One region of the Actinopolymorpha sp. B17G11 genome, then DNA from elsewhere that is predicted to be linked to it. Evidence: riboswitches for the same ligand, from Rfam matches in the RefSeq annotation. Region 1 holds a riboswitch; the other holds the start of a gene.
The links. Region 1 has a riboswitch for cyclic di-AMP ahead of ABN028_RS17290 (transglycosylase family protein). Riboswitches for the same ligand answer to the same signal wherever they lie in the genome.
Positions count from the first base shown of each region.

Region 2: it holds a riboswitch for cyclic di-AMP, as region 1 does, so the genes downstream of both, ABN028_RS30660 (transglycosylase family protein) here and ABN028_RS17290 (transglycosylase family protein) in region 1, are expected to answer to the same signal.

Region 1 covers NZ_JBEFTW010000015.1:122,728-130,535, forward strand. The annotation lists gene fdhD (formate dehydrogenase accessory sulfurtransferase FdhD) at 1-603, shown strand, start outside; gene ABN028_RS17270 (GNAT family N-acetyltransferase) at 600-1,166, opposite strand; gene ABN028_RS17275 (ATP-binding protein) at 1,196-3,850, opposite strand; gene ABN028_RS17280 (metallophosphoesterase family protein) at 3,912-5,087, opposite strand; gene ABN028_RS17285 (phosphatase domain-containing protein) at 5,236-5,781, shown strand; cyclic di-AMP (ydaO/yuaA leader) riboswitch at 5,944-6,107, shown strand; gene ABN028_RS17290 (transglycosylase family protein) at 6,112-6,840, shown strand; gene ABN028_RS17295 (LacI family DNA-binding transcriptional regulator) at 7,110-7,808, shown strand, end outside.
Region 2 covers NZ_JBEFTW010000043.1:46,913-54,720, reverse strand. The annotation lists gene ABN028_RS30675 (beta-galactosidase) at 1-1,892, opposite strand, end outside; gene ABN028_RS30670 (TetR/AcrR family transcriptional regulator) at 2,149-2,721, shown strand; gene ABN028_RS30665 (HdeD family acid-resistance protein) at 2,774-3,325, opposite strand; gene ABN028_RS30660 (transglycosylase family protein) at 3,987-5,204, opposite strand; cyclic di-AMP (ydaO/yuaA leader) riboswitch at 5,212-5,373, opposite strand; gene ABN028_RS30655 (hypothetical protein) at 6,192-6,656, shown strand; gene ABN028_RS30650 (tautomerase family protein) at 6,763-6,966, opposite strand; gene ABN028_RS30645 (GuaB1 family IMP dehydrogenase-related protein) at 7,206-7,808, shown strand, end outside.

The DNA.
Region 1 (7,808 bases):
GTGGACCTCGCACGGGCGCCGGCCGAACCGCCGTCGGCGAGGTACGGCGCCGCCACGGCCGCATGCGGGGTGTGCGGCAAGGAAAGCCTTGCCGAGCTGGAGATCCGCGGCTGTCAACCTGTCCTTGCGGGACCCGTGGTCGAGGCGTCGACGCTGTGTGCCCTGCCGGATCGGCTCCGTGCGGCGCAGGATGTCTTCAGCCGGACCGGCGGACTCCATGCGGCGGGCCTCTTCTCGCCCGATGGCGAGCTTCTCTGCGCCCGCGAGGACATCGGCCGCCACAACGCGGTCGACAAGGTGGTTGGCTGGGCGTTTCTGCAGGATCTCCTCCCGCTGTCTGGCCAGCTGCTCGTCGTCAGCGGACGAGCGGGATACGAGATCTGCCAGAAGGCCCTCGCGGCCGGGCTACCGTTCGTCGCCGCCGTCGGCGCACCGTCCAGCCTTGCCGTCGACCTGGCCGAACGCTTCGAGATGACCGTGGTGGGATTCCTGCGCGGCGAGCGCTTCGTGGTCTACAGCCATCCCGAACGCACGACCGGCCTGCCCGCCGATGCCGATGACCGCCGTGAGGCCGGTGGCGAAGGCGGGACCCGGCCGGTCTAGCCGTCCGCTGAGATCGCCCCGTCAGAGGTCGTGAAGGTGAGTTGAGTGCAGGGATGGTCCACCTCGGGTGGTCCGAGATCGCGGCTACCCATCGGACCGTCCGCCACCTCGGCCACCACCGCGGGCCAGAACTGACCGGCCGCGGCGTTCGCCTGGTCGAACTCCAGGCACCATCGGCCGGGGAACCGCCGGAGCAGTGCGCGGGCGGCCGCCCGGCCGACACCGTGCCGGCGATGCGCCCTCAGGACGAAGAACTCCGCCACCTGGTTGGTCCCGTCGTCCAGTCGCCGCATCAGGGTGAAGCCCGCGATCCGGTCGCCTGCCACGATGAACGACGCATGCCGCCCGGCCTCGACGAAGTAGTGGTCGAGATAGCGGTACGGGTACGTGCCGTGCGGAGTCAGCTCCAACGTCCGGATCTCGGAGAAGTCGTAGAGGTACAGCTGCAGCAACCTGTCGAGGACCGGCTTGTGGCCCTCCCTGACCGCGACCAGCCGAACTTCGGGCGGTGCCGGTGTGCCCGAGGTTCGGCCGCCCGGTGCCTCGACCGCGTCCTCACTCATGGGGCGGAAGCCTGCCACGCGACTCCCGCTCAGGTGTCGTCCACCCGGACGATGCGGGCGCCGGCGACCGTTCCGGCGTAGCGATCGGGTACGCAGGTGAGAAGGATGACCTGGTTGCTCTCCCCCGCCCTGGCCAGCAGCGACCCCATCGCCTCGAGCCGGGTCGGGTCCGACCAGCCGAGCGCGTCGTCGAGCACGACGGGGACGCCGCTCCCGTCCGTGGCGGTGAGCCCGGCGATCGCCAGGCGTACGACGGTCGCGAGCTGCTCCCGTGCGCCGGTCGACAACGACGACACGGGCACGGTCACCCCGTCACGGGTCCGGGTCCGCACCTCGAGGTCATCGCCCAGCGCGATCCCGAACGACGGGCCGTAGACGACCCGGCCCAGAGTCTCGATCCGCTCGCGCAGTGGGGCGGAGTAACGCCGGCGGGCTTCGGTACGGTGCCGCACGAGCGTCTCGCGGAGTCGACGGGCCGCCAACGCACGGCGTTCGACGGCCTCGGCGCGGGTCTCGGCGTGGGCGAGTTCGGCGTGCGCGCGCTCGACTGCGGACGCCAGCCCTTGGACACCTGCCATCTCGAGCCGACCCTCGACCCGCCGCAGTTGGCCGGCGAGATCGTCGACCTGGCTGGCGAGCTGCCCACGTAGGGCGGCCGCCTCGACCAGGCGCTCCTCCAGCCGGTCGACGCCGCTCGCGGCCAGCGCGTCCTCAGCCTGGGCGAGCTGGCCGGCGAGGACGGCGAACTCCGACTCGACCTCCGCTACCGCCGCACTCAGGTCGTCGTCGGAAGCCGTCTCGCGGGCGGCCGCTACCGCCGCGTGGAGATCGTCGCGACGTTCCAGCTCCTGTTCGGCGCGGACCCGGGCGGCGGTCGCCTCGCCACTCGCCGTTTCGTACTGCTTGCGGGCCTGCGCCTCGCGCTCCTCCACCTCGGCGAGGTCCCGGGCGCCTGCCGCCTCAGCCTCCTGTGCCCTGACCAGAGCGGCACGCAGCTCGTCGGAGGACTCCGCCGCCGACCCGTCCGCGTCGGGCGCGGCCCCACCGTCGTCCTGGCCCGCCACCGCGGCGTCCAACCGCGCGCGGAGCAGGTCGCGGTCCGCGATCAGGTCGTCGGCCGATGCACCGTCGAGCCGGCGGGCCAACGCGTCGCGGGCCGCGGCCAGGGCCTGTGCAGACTCCGCACGGGCGCGTGCCGCCCGGCGGACGTCGGTGATGTCGGACACACCGAGATCGGCGAGCAGGTCCCGCTCGTGATGTTCGGCGTCGGCGCACGCGGCGGCCAGCTCGGCGGCACCAGCCCCGGGCCGTACCGTCACCTCCACGATGCCGCGCACCGCGACCGTCGTGTCTCGCTCGACGACGACGTCGACCGTCGGATCGGTGAACGGGTCGCCCCCGACCTCGACCTCGCCGGCGCCCAGCCGCTCCACGACGAGCTTCGGCGAGCCCGCGTGCAGGGCCGCCCGGGCGGTGAGAACGTCGCGATGCGCGGCCTCGGCCGCTTCGAGGACGCCGTCGTCGATCGTGGCCTGGGCCAGCTGGGAGGCCAGCCGACGCTCGTCGGCGCGGGCCGCCTCGACCTCGGCCAACCGCCCTTCCAGAGCTGCGAGGTCGGCCCGGTCGCGTAGCCGGGCCAGGTCCACTTCGAACCGGCGTACGGTCGCGCGGCGGTTCGCCAGGTCCTCCCGGGCCGTGCGCAACGCCGCGGTCCGCTGGTCGAGCTCGTTCTCGGCCGTACGCAGGACACCGCCGGCCTGGCGGGCGACCTCCACGGCTGCCGCCGCAGTCTCCTCGCGCTTCGCCGCGTCGTGACGGAGCTGGTGACGGCGCGACAGCTCGCCACGGGCCGCGATACGACGCTCCCTCGCGAGATCGGCGTCCCGGCGCAGCCGTTCGACCCGTCCGATCAGCTCCGAGGCGGAATGCCGGCGGGACTCGAGCTCGCCGACCCGTGCCGCCTGCTCGGTCAGCCGAGACGCGAGGACCTCCCGGTCGCGGCCGAGACGCTCGGCCCGTTCCACGTCCTGCTCGACCTCGCCGAGCTTTGCTTCCGCGTCCGCCACCGCCACGCGAGCCCTGTCGCGGTCGTCGAGCACGTGGGCGTATTCGCCGGTCGGGCGGCCGGTCGGGGTGAAGTAGCGCAGGAACTCTGCCTCGACGGCACCGACCAGAGGGACCGCGGCGCCGTGGTCGACCTCGCCTCCGGCCACGTCGTCCAACGCGGTGAGCACGGCCGTGACCCAACCGGCGACCGGAACGGCGAGGCTGTCCTCCTGCCCGACGGACAGTGCGGCCCAGAGCGTCCGGTCGACGTGCTCGCCGAACAACCGGGCCGCCTCGTCGTGGGCCTCCCGACCGGTCAACGCCCGGTCGTCCGGCTCGACCCTGAGCTCGGTCGCGCGTTGCCGGAACCATTGTTTGCGATAGTGCAGGCGGACATCGCCGAAGCTGACCTCGGCGGCGACCTCAGTGCCGACGTCCCGCCCCACCGGCTGCACGGCGCGTACCTTCGCCGCCTTCGAATCGTCCGGCAGCTCGAACAGCAACGCGAGCGCTTCCAGCAGGCTCGACTTCCCGGTCTCGTTGTCGCCCACGATGACCGTGACCCCGGAGGTGTCGAAGGCGAGCTCGCGTTCGGTGACGCCCCGGAAGTGCCGCAACGAGATCCGGTGCAGTCTCACCCGGCGCCTCCTGTCGTGCGTCCTGCCCGTGCGGGCCGATGCGTCCGCCCAGAGCCGTGGCTCATGCGACACCACCCGCGAGCCGGTGGAGCAACGCGAGCGCGTCGGCCGCCTGGGTGTCCCCGCCACCTGTCGCGATCCGAAGCTCCTCCAGGGCCGCCCGCGCGGGGCCCGTCACCGGTAGCTCGTCCAGGTCGCCGTCGTCGGGGAGAACCGTCACCGCCCAGTGCCGGTTCCAGCGCTGGATGGCAGCGTAGACCTCCTCCTGCGCCTCGAGCAGCATCTCCAACCTGGTGAGACCGCCGACCGTCAGGCTGCCCTGGACACCAAGGCGTACGACGGTGCGGGACTTGTCCGGCTGTGCTCCCAGCCACGCGGCGAGCTCGTCGAGACCGTCGTCGACGTCGACGTCCACCACGTGGGACCGAAGCCGCCAGGTGCCGACTGACACGGGCGTGACGGTGCACGCGTCGCGAGGACCGACCTCGACCACGAGGACCTCGCCTGGCCGTTCCTCTTCCGGCCGGGTCGGCTCCGGGGTGCCGGAGTACCAGATCCGCCCCGTCTCCCCGACCGACGTGAGCGAGTGCCGGTCCCCGAGCGCGACGTAGTGCAGCCGACTCTCCTCGATCGCCTGCTGCAGCGGTTCCAGCCGGATCAGGGCCGGGTCACCCGAGCTGGCCGCGAGCGACTCGACCTGGCCGTGACCGACGAGAATCCGCACGGCGCCGGCGTCCGGAACCTCCGCCCACCCCTCCACCGCGCCCAGCGGATCGCTCACCGACCGGCGCGTACGCCAGGGAACACCGACCACCTCGACACCGGCGACCGGCCGGCGGGGTGTGGAGTCGGTGAGGATCTCGACCTGGCTGGGAAGGTGCGCCGCCAGCATCGGGCTGGACCAGACCGTGCCGGGCTCGAGGGAGTCATGGTTGCCCGGCACCATCAGCACCGGACACGCGATGGCGCGAAGGGCGTCACAGGCGCGCGAGACCACCTGCCGGTCGACCTGGTTGGCGTCGAAGACGTCACCGGCCACCACCACGAATGCGGCCTTGTGCTCGCGCGCCACGGCACCGATCCGCTCGATGGCGTCGATGCGGGCCTGGCTGTAGCGCGCGCCGGCCTCGGGACCGAGAAACCGCCGCATCATGCCGAGCTGCCAGTCGCTGGTGTGCACGAAGGTGACAGGCGTGCCCTGCGGGCCGGGACGAGTCATCGCAGAGGTGATCGCCATGATGTACCGCACGCTAGCGGGGACCGCCGACGATGCGCGCGCCGCCACGCCCGCAACCGGCGGCACGAGCGGCTCCGAACTCCCGAGCGCCAGCCCAAGGGGTCAGCGCGGGTACGAAGCGGCTGGCCGACCTGGAAGGCTTCTCCGCATGCCGGACCAGCAGCCCACTCCGCCGGACGTGCCTCCCGCCTCCGGACGTGCGTACGCCGTCGTCGACATCGACGGTGTCCTGGCCGATGTCCGACATCGGCTACGGCATGTGGAACGACGGCCGAAAGACTGGGACGCGTTCTTCGCTGCCGCGGCCGGCGACCCGCCGTTCGCCGAGGGTCTTGCCGTCGCCCGGAGGCTCGCCTCCGAGCACGAGGTGGTCTACCTGTCCGGCCGTCCCGAACGGCTCCGGCATACGACCGAACGGTGGCTGGCCAGGCACGACGCACCGTCGGGGCCCCTCCACCTGCGCCGTGACGGGGACCGCCGCCCGGCCCGACAGGTCAAGCTCGGAGTGGTCCGCCGGCTCGCCGCGGCCGCTCCCGTGGCTGTCGTCGTCGACGACGACCCGGAGGTGTGCGCCGCGGTGAAGGCCGCAGGATTCTCCGTCTTCCAGGCGAGCTGGGCATTTGTCGACGGAACGGATGACAACGGTGCGAAACGGACTTTGCGTGAGGCCCAGGAGGGCGACGGACGAACCTGACGCACAGCCCGGATCGCCCGATTTTCCATGGGTTTCGGTGGTAATGACCGCGCCAATAGTCCGCGATCGGTGATTGTTAACGAATTGGCCACACCGTTAGAGTCTGTCCGGTCGCGCCGCGCCAGGCGCGATTACGACCCGCTTCGCCGAGCTCCGCCCAGCGGTGTCGTAAGGCCGATTTCCATCGAGAGGGCGGAGTCGGAGGAACCAACGACGGACCCGCGCAGGCTACGAGGGTCCTTGGGGTGAAGCCGCTTTCGTGCGGCCGGGCATTCCTCTCGCCCGAACCCGACAGCTCACTCCGCAGGCGACGAGAGGGAGCACTCCAGCATGCCCAAGAACGCACGACATCGCGGCGCGAGCCGACCCAGCAGGACCGCAAAGAAGGTGACGAAGACCGCCGCGCTCACCGGTGTGGCGGCCGCCGTGCCCGTCGTCGGATTCACCGGCCTGGCTCAGGCCGCGACGACCGACACCTGGGATCGTCTCGCTCAGTGCGAGAGCAGCGGTGACTGGCAGATCAACACCGGCAACGGCTACTACGGCGGCCTGCAGTTCGCCCAGACGACCTGGGAGGAGTTCGGCGGTACGACCTACGCCGAACGTGCGGACCTCGCCACCAAGGCGGAGCAGATCGAGATCGCGGAGAAGGTGCTGGACGTTCAGGGGTGGAACGCCTGGCCCGCCTGCTCGGCCGAACTCGGTCTCGATGAGAGCGACAAGGCCGGCGACTCGACCACCTCGACGGACACCAGCGAGGACACCGCCAGCCAGGACACCACCAGCGACGACTCCGCTGACCAGGATGCCGCTCGCGACGAGGCGGCTGACCGGACAACCCGCAGCGGGGAGCGCACCGCGGTCTCGGAGGGCACGACCGCGACCAAGCCTTCCGAGCGGGAGACCTACACGATCCGTACCGGCGACACGCTCTGGGACATCGCGATCTCCCACGACGTCGACGGCGGATGGCCGTCGCTGTGGTCGCTCAACCGGGACTCCCTCTCGAGCGGCGACCCGGACCTCATCTTCCCCGAGGAGAAGGTTCGGCTGCGTTGATCCGGCGCCGCTAGCGGCCCCACAGACCGAGCGCCCCGCCTGTCCCCCCGCAGGTGGGGCGCTCGCCTTTCCTGGCCAAGGTTCCCGGCCCCGGGACGGGCACAGGTCGGTCGAGGTCCACCCCGGCCGGCCAGCAGCCAGCTCCCCCTCGACAACTGACCCTTCGCCGACGACAGACGCACGCCCTTGACAACTGGTTCCTGAACCGGTTTAGATCTGAACCGGTTCAGTGAACGACAGATGTCCGGATCCTCACCTCGGGATGTGTGATGGCCAAGCGGCGCCCCACGATCGCGGACGTGGCGCGCCGTGCCGGCGTCTCCAAGGGGGCCGTGTCGTTCGCTCTCAACGACCGGCCCGGCGTCGCCGAAGCCACCCGCGTACGTATTCTCGAAGCAGCTGACGCGCTGGGGTGGCGGCCGAGCCAGCGGGCGCGGTCGCTCTCGGTCTCCCGGGCGTTCGCTCTGGGGTTGGTCATCGCACGGGAGCCGGCACTTCTCGGGTCCGACCCGTTCTTCCCCGCGTTCATCGCCGGCGTCGAGACGGTGCTCGCCGGTCAGGGCCAGGCGCTCGTCCTGCAGGTGGTCGGTGCCGGCCCACCGGAGGAGGAGGGCTACCGGCGCCTCGCGCAGGACGCCCGGGTGGACGGCGTGTTCCTCATCGACCTCCGTCGGGGTGATCCGCGGATCGCGCTGGTGGAGGACCTCGGTCTGCCCGCCGTGACGCTCAACCGCCCGGACACCCCGTCCTCGTTTCCAGCAGTGTGTCTCGACGACCGGCCGGGCATCACCGCGGTGGTCGACCACCTCGCCGGGCTCGGTCACACCAGGATCGCGCACGTCGCCGGTCCGGATGACTTCCTGCATGGGCACGGACGCCGGCAGGCGTTCGTCGACGCGCTCGAGACCCACGGTCTGCCGGAGGCTCCGATCGAGGTCGGCGACTTCACCGCCGCCGGCGGTACCGCC
Region 2 (7,808 bases), on a different contig from region 1:
TCGTGGACCCGTGCGGTCACCCGCGAATCACTGACCCTGACCCGCTGCCGCTGCCCCGCCCAGTCCAGCAGCCGAGCGAAATAGCTTCGCGTTCCCTGCGCATGATGGCGGTGGTAACCCACGCTCGGGAACGTTCCCACCAGCCGCGTCCGCCCTTCGCCGACAGCGTGGTCGACGGCCGCGACCTTCCCATCGGCGTACCACCCGACCGGCGTGCCCGTCGTCGGTTCGTACGCCTGCAGGAAGACACCGCCGTGCACCGTCGAGCCGTCCACGCGGAGCGAGAGGTCGTCGAGCAGGTCGGGCGTGAACTCGACATAGGACTCGCGCGCTCCGAACAGCGCGTCGAGCCCCTGGTGCGGTTGAGCCGTACCGACTTTGCCGTGGTCGGAGAAGTACGCCGGACACCCCTCGGCGACAAGGGTCCCGCCGGCCTCGACCCAGGCGCGCAGCTTGTCCGCGGTCGCTTTCGTCAACATCACGGGGAACGGAAGGTAGAGCAAGGTCGGGTTGACAGTGCCCGGTGCGGCAGCGCCGTCCCCGGCCTCGAGATCGTCGATGTGTACGAAGGTCGCGTGGATGTTGTTCGCGAAGAATCCCTGATAGGCGCCCTGCATCGCCCGCGCATAGTGATCCGTACTTCCCTGCTGGGCATAGGTGAAGAGCTGCGTCTCCGGCACGTAGAGAATCCCGACATCGGCCGGCGCCGGCCCGGACTCCCACAGCTGTCGCTGCGCAGGCGCAGTCGCCCACTCAGCGAGGGAGGACACCATCGCCGACCGGTCTGTGCGTGAGCCGTCCATGCCGTACGCACCGAACGCACCGAACAGTGGCCCGTCCAGCAACGGCCGCCACCGCAGATAGAAGAGCCCCGACGCCCCGCCGGCGAAGCTCGCGAGATTCCAGTAGCGGATGTCCTCGACCGAGGCGATCCGGCCTTCGTCGCGTGGCTTTCCGATCACCTGGCGCTGCATCCACAGCGGTCCCGCATAGGCTTCGGCGTGCCAGAACGGTTTGCCGCGGCACGCCGACCGGACAAGATCCATCGCGTGCAGCTGCTTCCACGGTTCGTCACCGTGTCGGCTCGACCCCCAGGTGAGGCCGTACGACTCGACCTCGGCCGCCGCACGCCAGTCGTCGGTGCCGCGCGGCGCGGCATGGGTCAAGCTCCCCGCGACTCCGTGCGCGGTGAGCGCGCAGTCACCATCGATCGAGCGAACCAGTTCCGCCCGCCAGCGCATCAGGCGGTAGGCGTTGTCCTGGCGGAAGGTGAGCCAGTCGAGCACGTCGGCGTAGGGCTCGATGGTGCGCGGTGGGTCGATGTCGTCCCAGGTGGCGTAGCTGTGCCGGCCCCAGGCTTCGCCGAGGCTACGCAGATCCCCGTAGCGTTCGCGCAGCCAAGAGCGGAACTTCTCGGCTGTGGCCGGGCAGTAGCAGACGTCCTCGCCGTAACCGCATTCGTTCCAGATGTCGTAGCCGCCGAGGCCGGGGTGGCCGCGGTACCGGGTCACCAGCGCGGTCAGGAAGGCTCCGGCATGGTCCCGCGCGTCCTCGTTGTCGAGGCAGAGGCCGGGGAAGCCGCCGATCGCACAGCTCGGGCTGATGGTCGAACGCACCGGTGTGCCGTCGCGGCGTTCGAATCGCGCGTGCGCCAGCGAACGGAACGCCCACTCCGGTGCCGACGTCATCATCTCCGCGACGATGGTCCTGATGCCGTTGTCGGCCGCGAGGTCGAGTTGGCGGTCGTAGTCGGCCCAGTCGAACTCTCCGGGCGCGATCTCGACGGCCGACCACAGGAACCAGTGCCGGAAGGCGTTGTGGCCGTCCTCGGCCGCTGTCTGGTAGTCCCGTGTCCAGTCCTCGCGAGGTGGGTTCGACTTGCGGAAATACACCGCACCATAAGGAAATGCAGGCAGGTTGCCGGCTGGCACTACGACCGCCCCTCCATCGTGACGTCGGGTCGTCCGGGCCGAGGAGCGCTGGACGGACGACGGACCGAACGTCTCAACCAACTCGAAAGTTTCGCTATTCGGAATTACTACTCTGCTGTACGAGAAGATAACGAGCGGCCTTCCAGCGCCGCAAGGCGTTGGGCGGAACAGGCCGAGCGAACCTGGACACGGTGACCGGTTGGATAGGCTGCTCGCCATGTCTCGGCCCGAGCGTGCCGACGCCGCGCGCAACCGCCAGCGGGTACTCGACGCGGCAGCCGAACTCTTCGCCGCTAGGGGAGCCCGCAACGTCACCATGGGAGATGTCGCGTCCGCGGCAGGTGTGGGTCGCGGCACCCTCTACCGCCGCTATCCCGACATCGCCTCGATCGCACGCGCCCTCCTCGACGAACACGAACGCAGTCTGCAGGAGCAGCTGCTCCGCGGTGATCCACCACTCGGCCCGGGGGCGCCGCCGGCCGAGCGGCTCGCCGCCTTCTATGCCGCGATGGTCGAGCTGCTCGAGAGCCACATCCATCTCGCGCTCGGTGCAGAGGTCGGGGAGGCGCGGTTCGCGACAGGTGCCTACGGCTTCTGGCGGGTTCATGTGCGGACCCTGCTCAAGGACGCGCAGGTACCCGATCCCGCCCCGCTCGTCGACAGTCTGCTTGCCCCGCTCGCTCCCGACGTCTACTCCTACCAACGTCATGAACGCCGGATTTCGGCGAGGCGGATCCGTACTGGTCTCGAACGTCTTGCCCACCAGATGCTCGGCGCGGACCGAGCCTAAGGGCGCGCCCAAGCCATCCTTGGGCGCGCCCCAGCCGCAGGCCTGACGCTGGTCAGTGCGCGGCAGCAGCCTCGCGCCGCCGTCCTTTCGCGCCGCGCCCGGCCGATCTCGCCATGACGGCCATGGCGAGTGTGAGCGCCCCGAACACCAGCAGCCAGATCCCCAGAATCGCCGTGAGAACGCCCAGCGAGGTTCCGCCGATCGCAAGGGTGATGATGCCCACGACGACGGCCAGGCACCCTGCGAGCGTCGGAAGGCCCATGGACCGAGGCCCACGGTCCGGACCGAAGAGCGTCGCCAGCACGGCGAGTGCTCCAGCGGCGAACCAGAACACCCCGAACAACGTGGCCAGGGTGGCGACCGAAGCCCCGCCATCGCGCAACGCGAGAACGCCGACGATGAGCGCGAAGGTCCCGAGGAATCCCATCACGACCGGTCCGGCACGGTCCGATTCCCCGGCTGCCGCCCGTGCGAAGCAGAAGACGCCGTACACCAGGACCTGGATCGCGAAGAGGACAGCCGCGGCGGTGAGGGAGATGCCCGGCCATGCCAGCGCGATGATGCCCACGATCAGACTGACGCACCCGAGTGCGAAGAGCGGCATCCACGAGCGCATCTTCGCGAGAGCGCCGGCCTTCCCTTCTCCGCGCTCGCCCGCCGGCCGTTCGGTCCTCCGCTCGGTGCGCTCGGCCGGCCGTTCGGTCGTCCGGCCATACGAACGCTCCGACGTCTCCTCCGAAGGCTTTGCCTGGGCTGGTACTCCCGGAGCCTGGGCAGTTTCGGTCTCCCGTGTCCCAGGTGCTTGATCCCTTCTGGGATCATGCGGATCCGTTGTCATTGCTCTCGCCCCTTCGCCCCCTTTGTGCGGAGTCGAAATCGGCGGTGAGGGGTCTGGCTGAGTTTCCTGTCCGGTGGTCAGCGAGATCTCCCGCCAGCACCATCCACAAAGGGGATCTCTCGGGTCGCCACGCCCTTGTGGAAGTCGAGCGTCTGCGACGCAATTGTCCTTGCTGCGTTGGACTTCTGGTGTTGTCGGTGACGACGAACGGGCGGGCGCCGACGTCAACGGAGAATCTCACGTGAAGTCTTCGCCGGAAACCTGCGCCTCCGTCATTCCAAGCGCCACGTTACGCAGCAGTTCGGCAAGTTTCGAGTGCCGTCTGGCAGAAATTCGTGGTCTGATGACCCGAGCGACACCGACATAAGGCCTCATGCGGAATTCCTCCCCCGTGAGGCGAATTGCCACGGGGGAGGAACTCCTCGACTCAGGGGCGCAGGCCCTTGCTCTCGAGCCAGGCGTACGGGTCGATCGCGGTGTTCAGACCGCCCCCGTTGGGCCGGACCTCGAGGTGCAGGTGCGGGCCAGTCGCGTTGCCGGTGGCGCCGACGTAACCGATCACGGTCCCGGCGCCGACCTCGCCCGAGGTCCGTGCCAGGCGGGACATGTGCGCGTAAAGGGTGACGGTGCCGTCGGCGTGCCGGACCTTGATCCGGTTGCCGTAGGCGCCGTCCCATCCCGCGCTGACGATCCGACCTGCTCCGACGGCGCGGATCGGCGAACCACTGCTGGCGCCGAAGTCGAGCCCGTGGTGCGATGACGACCAGTTGCTCCCGCTCTGCCCGAACCGCGCGGTCAGGCGGTACGACGTGAGTGGCAGGACCCAACCCTTGGCTGCTGGCTTCGCGGCCTGCTGGTCCGACGACCGGTCAGAGGACCGCGACGACCGTTGGGCGCCCGCGTCGCGCGCCGAGCTCTTCTTGCTGGGAGCGCGACCGTTCGCCGGGCTGGCCTTGCCCACGAGACGCAGCCGGGCGTCGGGGAGGATCAGGTCCGGGTTCGATCCGATCACACCACGGTTGATCTTCCACAGCGCACTCCAGCCGCCCGGCACCCGGTTCGCCCGGGCGATGCCGGAGAGGGTGTCGCCCGGCCGGACCACATAGGTGCCCGCTGCCGGCTTGCGCGCCGGTGCCGACTTCGGCGCCGACCGAGCGGCGCGGGCGGACCTGGCGGCGCGCGCGCTCGCGCCGTCCCGGGCTCGCTGCTGTTTGGTGGTCTTGGTGCTGGAGGGACTCCCCGCGCTCCCTGCCTTGTCGCCCTCGTCGAGGCCGAGCTTGCGGGAGCAGGCGGGCCAGGCGTTCCAGCCCTGGACGTCGAGAACCTTCTCGGCGATGGCAATCTGTTCGGCCCTGGTCGCGAGGTCTGCGCGGGACGCATATTTCGTGCCGCCGAACTCACGCCAGGTGGGACCGGCGAACTGCAGGCCGCCGTAATAGCCGTTGCCGGTGTTGATGCTCCAGTCGCCGCTACTCTCGCACTGCGCGAGGCGATTCCAGGTGTCGGCCGTGGCGGCGTGCGCAGGTGCCGCGAAACCGACCATGGGTACCGCCGCGGCGACGCCGGTGAGTGCGGCTGTCCTGGTGACTTTCTTCGCCACTTTTCGGCGCCGGGTGGTGCCGCGGTGTTTTGCCTTATAGGGCATGCAGGATCCGTTCCCTCTCGTCGCCCGCGGAGTTAGCTGTCGGGTTCGGGCGAGAGGAATGCCCGGCCTGCCTGTGACGGCGGCTTAACCCCAGAACCCCACCAGCGATGGGGTTCCACTCACGTTGGGTCCTCCGTCTCCGCCCAACCGAGATGGGGACACGACACCACTGGGCGGAGCTCGGCGAAGCGGGTCGTCACGCGCCCGGATAGGCACGATCGATGGTGAGATAGTCCTAACAGAGGATCTTTGTTCCTATCCAGTGACCTCGTCACCATCAGCTACGATCGCGCGTCGTAGTACGCCAGAATTCCGGCCCGCGCGTGTCCGGCATCCCGTGGCGATGATGGCGACGCACGTTAGGCGCATTGCCGCGTACGTTCTGCGAGAAAGACCTTCTTGACCTCAGGCCCGTTGGGGATTGAACGAATACCTCATAGCAAGAAATAGCCCGATTTGTGGCTCCCTACCGACGGCTGACTTCGCGGATTCCGCCGCCTACTATGATCGATAGCGGTGGAACCTGCCATGTGATGCAGATCACATTTGGCCCCGAGGTGGGAGTGGGCGCGCTCGCCAACTTGCCGCTCGTCCTGGCGACCGCAGCCCGCCGGGGTCTCTTCAAGGTGGCACCCGCATCGCCAATCGTTGCCATTTCGTGTTCTTCGGAAGATTTTCTCTCTTACCGGACATGTCACCCGTTTGAAGACCCCTCTGGAAGTCCTTCCGGTCGCGGCGCTCGAAGGATTTGCGGTTTCGGCCAAATCTCTGGTCAACGAGAGGGCAATGGGATTGCTCGCCTGACGTCCAGGCCGCTGGACGCCAGTCGGCGAGGAAGATAATTTCCTCTCGTCCAGTTGGTCGTGCAACCGGTTCACATCCAGGGGGATCTGCCGGCGGGAACGGTGCGGGACCAGCGTGCGTCGCCAGCGGGGCCCGCTTACGGGGGGCGGGCCCCTGCACGGGAGAGCAAAAGGGGGGTTGGCCGTGGCCACGTTCGACGTGTCGGCCGAGTACATGCCGGACGCCAGCGCCTGGGTGATCCGTGTCGACGGTGTGGGAGCGGCGGCCGCGAAGTCATGGGACGAGGTGACCTCCGTCGCCGCCCGCCTGATCGCTGAAGCATCCGGGGGGGATGCTTCAGCGGTCGACATGCGGGTCGACTGGTTGCTCCCGGATGAGGTGGCCGACGCCCTGGACGCCGCGGACACGCATGCCCGCGAGGAGCAGGAAGCGCATCACGAGCGCATGCTGTCGCTGCGTCGGGCCGCCAGGCTCCTGCGTGGCGTCGGGATGCCGGGACGCGACGCCGCTCGCATCCTGGGGATCTCCAAGTCCCGGGTGTTCCAGCTCACGGCCGAAGACGCCGAAGACGCCGAAGACGCGGAAGACGCCGAAGACGCGGAAGACGCCGAAGTGGCCGAAGCCGTCGACACGGCGAAGGGCGCCTGACGTCCGGCGTCGCCGGGGTCCTGATCGCAGCGCCACCTGTCGGCACCTGCCGCAGTGGCACCCATGCCGTGGTCGAACCGGGTGATGGATCGCGTCGTGCGTACCGTCAAGTGCTGTTCCGGCGGAACTCGCTGACGGAGATCCCTCCGACGCCCCAGTTGTCCGTGTCCACCTCGTCGATCACGACGAAGGTCCGCGCCGGATCCTTGTCGAGGACCCGCACGAGCAGGTCGGTCACGCCCTTGATCAACTCGGCCTTCTGCTCGGCGGTGGCGCCGTCGCGGGTGATCCGGACATTGACGTACGGCATGGGGCCTCCTCGAATCGGACTTTCGGTCGGGTTCTCGCCGATGACCCAACCAACCGGGCAGCCGGGACATTCCTGGTCGCGGGACCGGCGTAGGACTGGCAGCATGGTGGACGGGACACCCACGCGGCGGGTTGCGGAGCAGTCGTAGCCTGCAAGTGGTCGAGGACCATGCTGAGGGCGACGGTCACACTCGATTACCTGGGGGCCACCCCAGCCGCCGACGACGCAAGGGGGTGGACATGCGCTTCCTCCATGACCGGGTTCCTGAGCAGGATCTCACGTACTCGGATGTGTTCCTCGTACCCAACCGCTCGGCGGTCGCGTCCCGGCTCGACGTCGACCTGGCGACCGCCGACGGCAGCGGCACGACCCTCCCCATCATCGCCGCGAACATGACCGCCGTTTCCGGCCGCCGGATGGCCGAGACCGTGGCCCGCTGCGGCGGGTTGGCCATCATCCCCCAGGACATCCCGGTCGACGTGGTCGCCGACGTCGTGTCCTGGACCAAGCGACGGCACACCGTCTACGACACGCCCATCACGATGGTCCGCACAGGAACGGTGGGCGAGGCGATCAACCTGCTCCCCAAGCGCGGACACGGCGCGGTCATCGTCGTCGAGGACGGCCGGGCGATCGGTGTCGTGACCGAGGCCGACTGCGAAGGAGTCGACCGGTTCACCCAGCTCGGCGGCATCATGTCGACCGAACTGCTCACCCTGCCGGCCGGCATCGACGCCGAGGACGCGTTCAACCAGCTGCACGATGGCCGGCACCGGCTCGCGCCGGTCGTCGACGCGGACGGACGGATCGTCGGCATCCTCACCCGCCTCCGGGCACTTCGC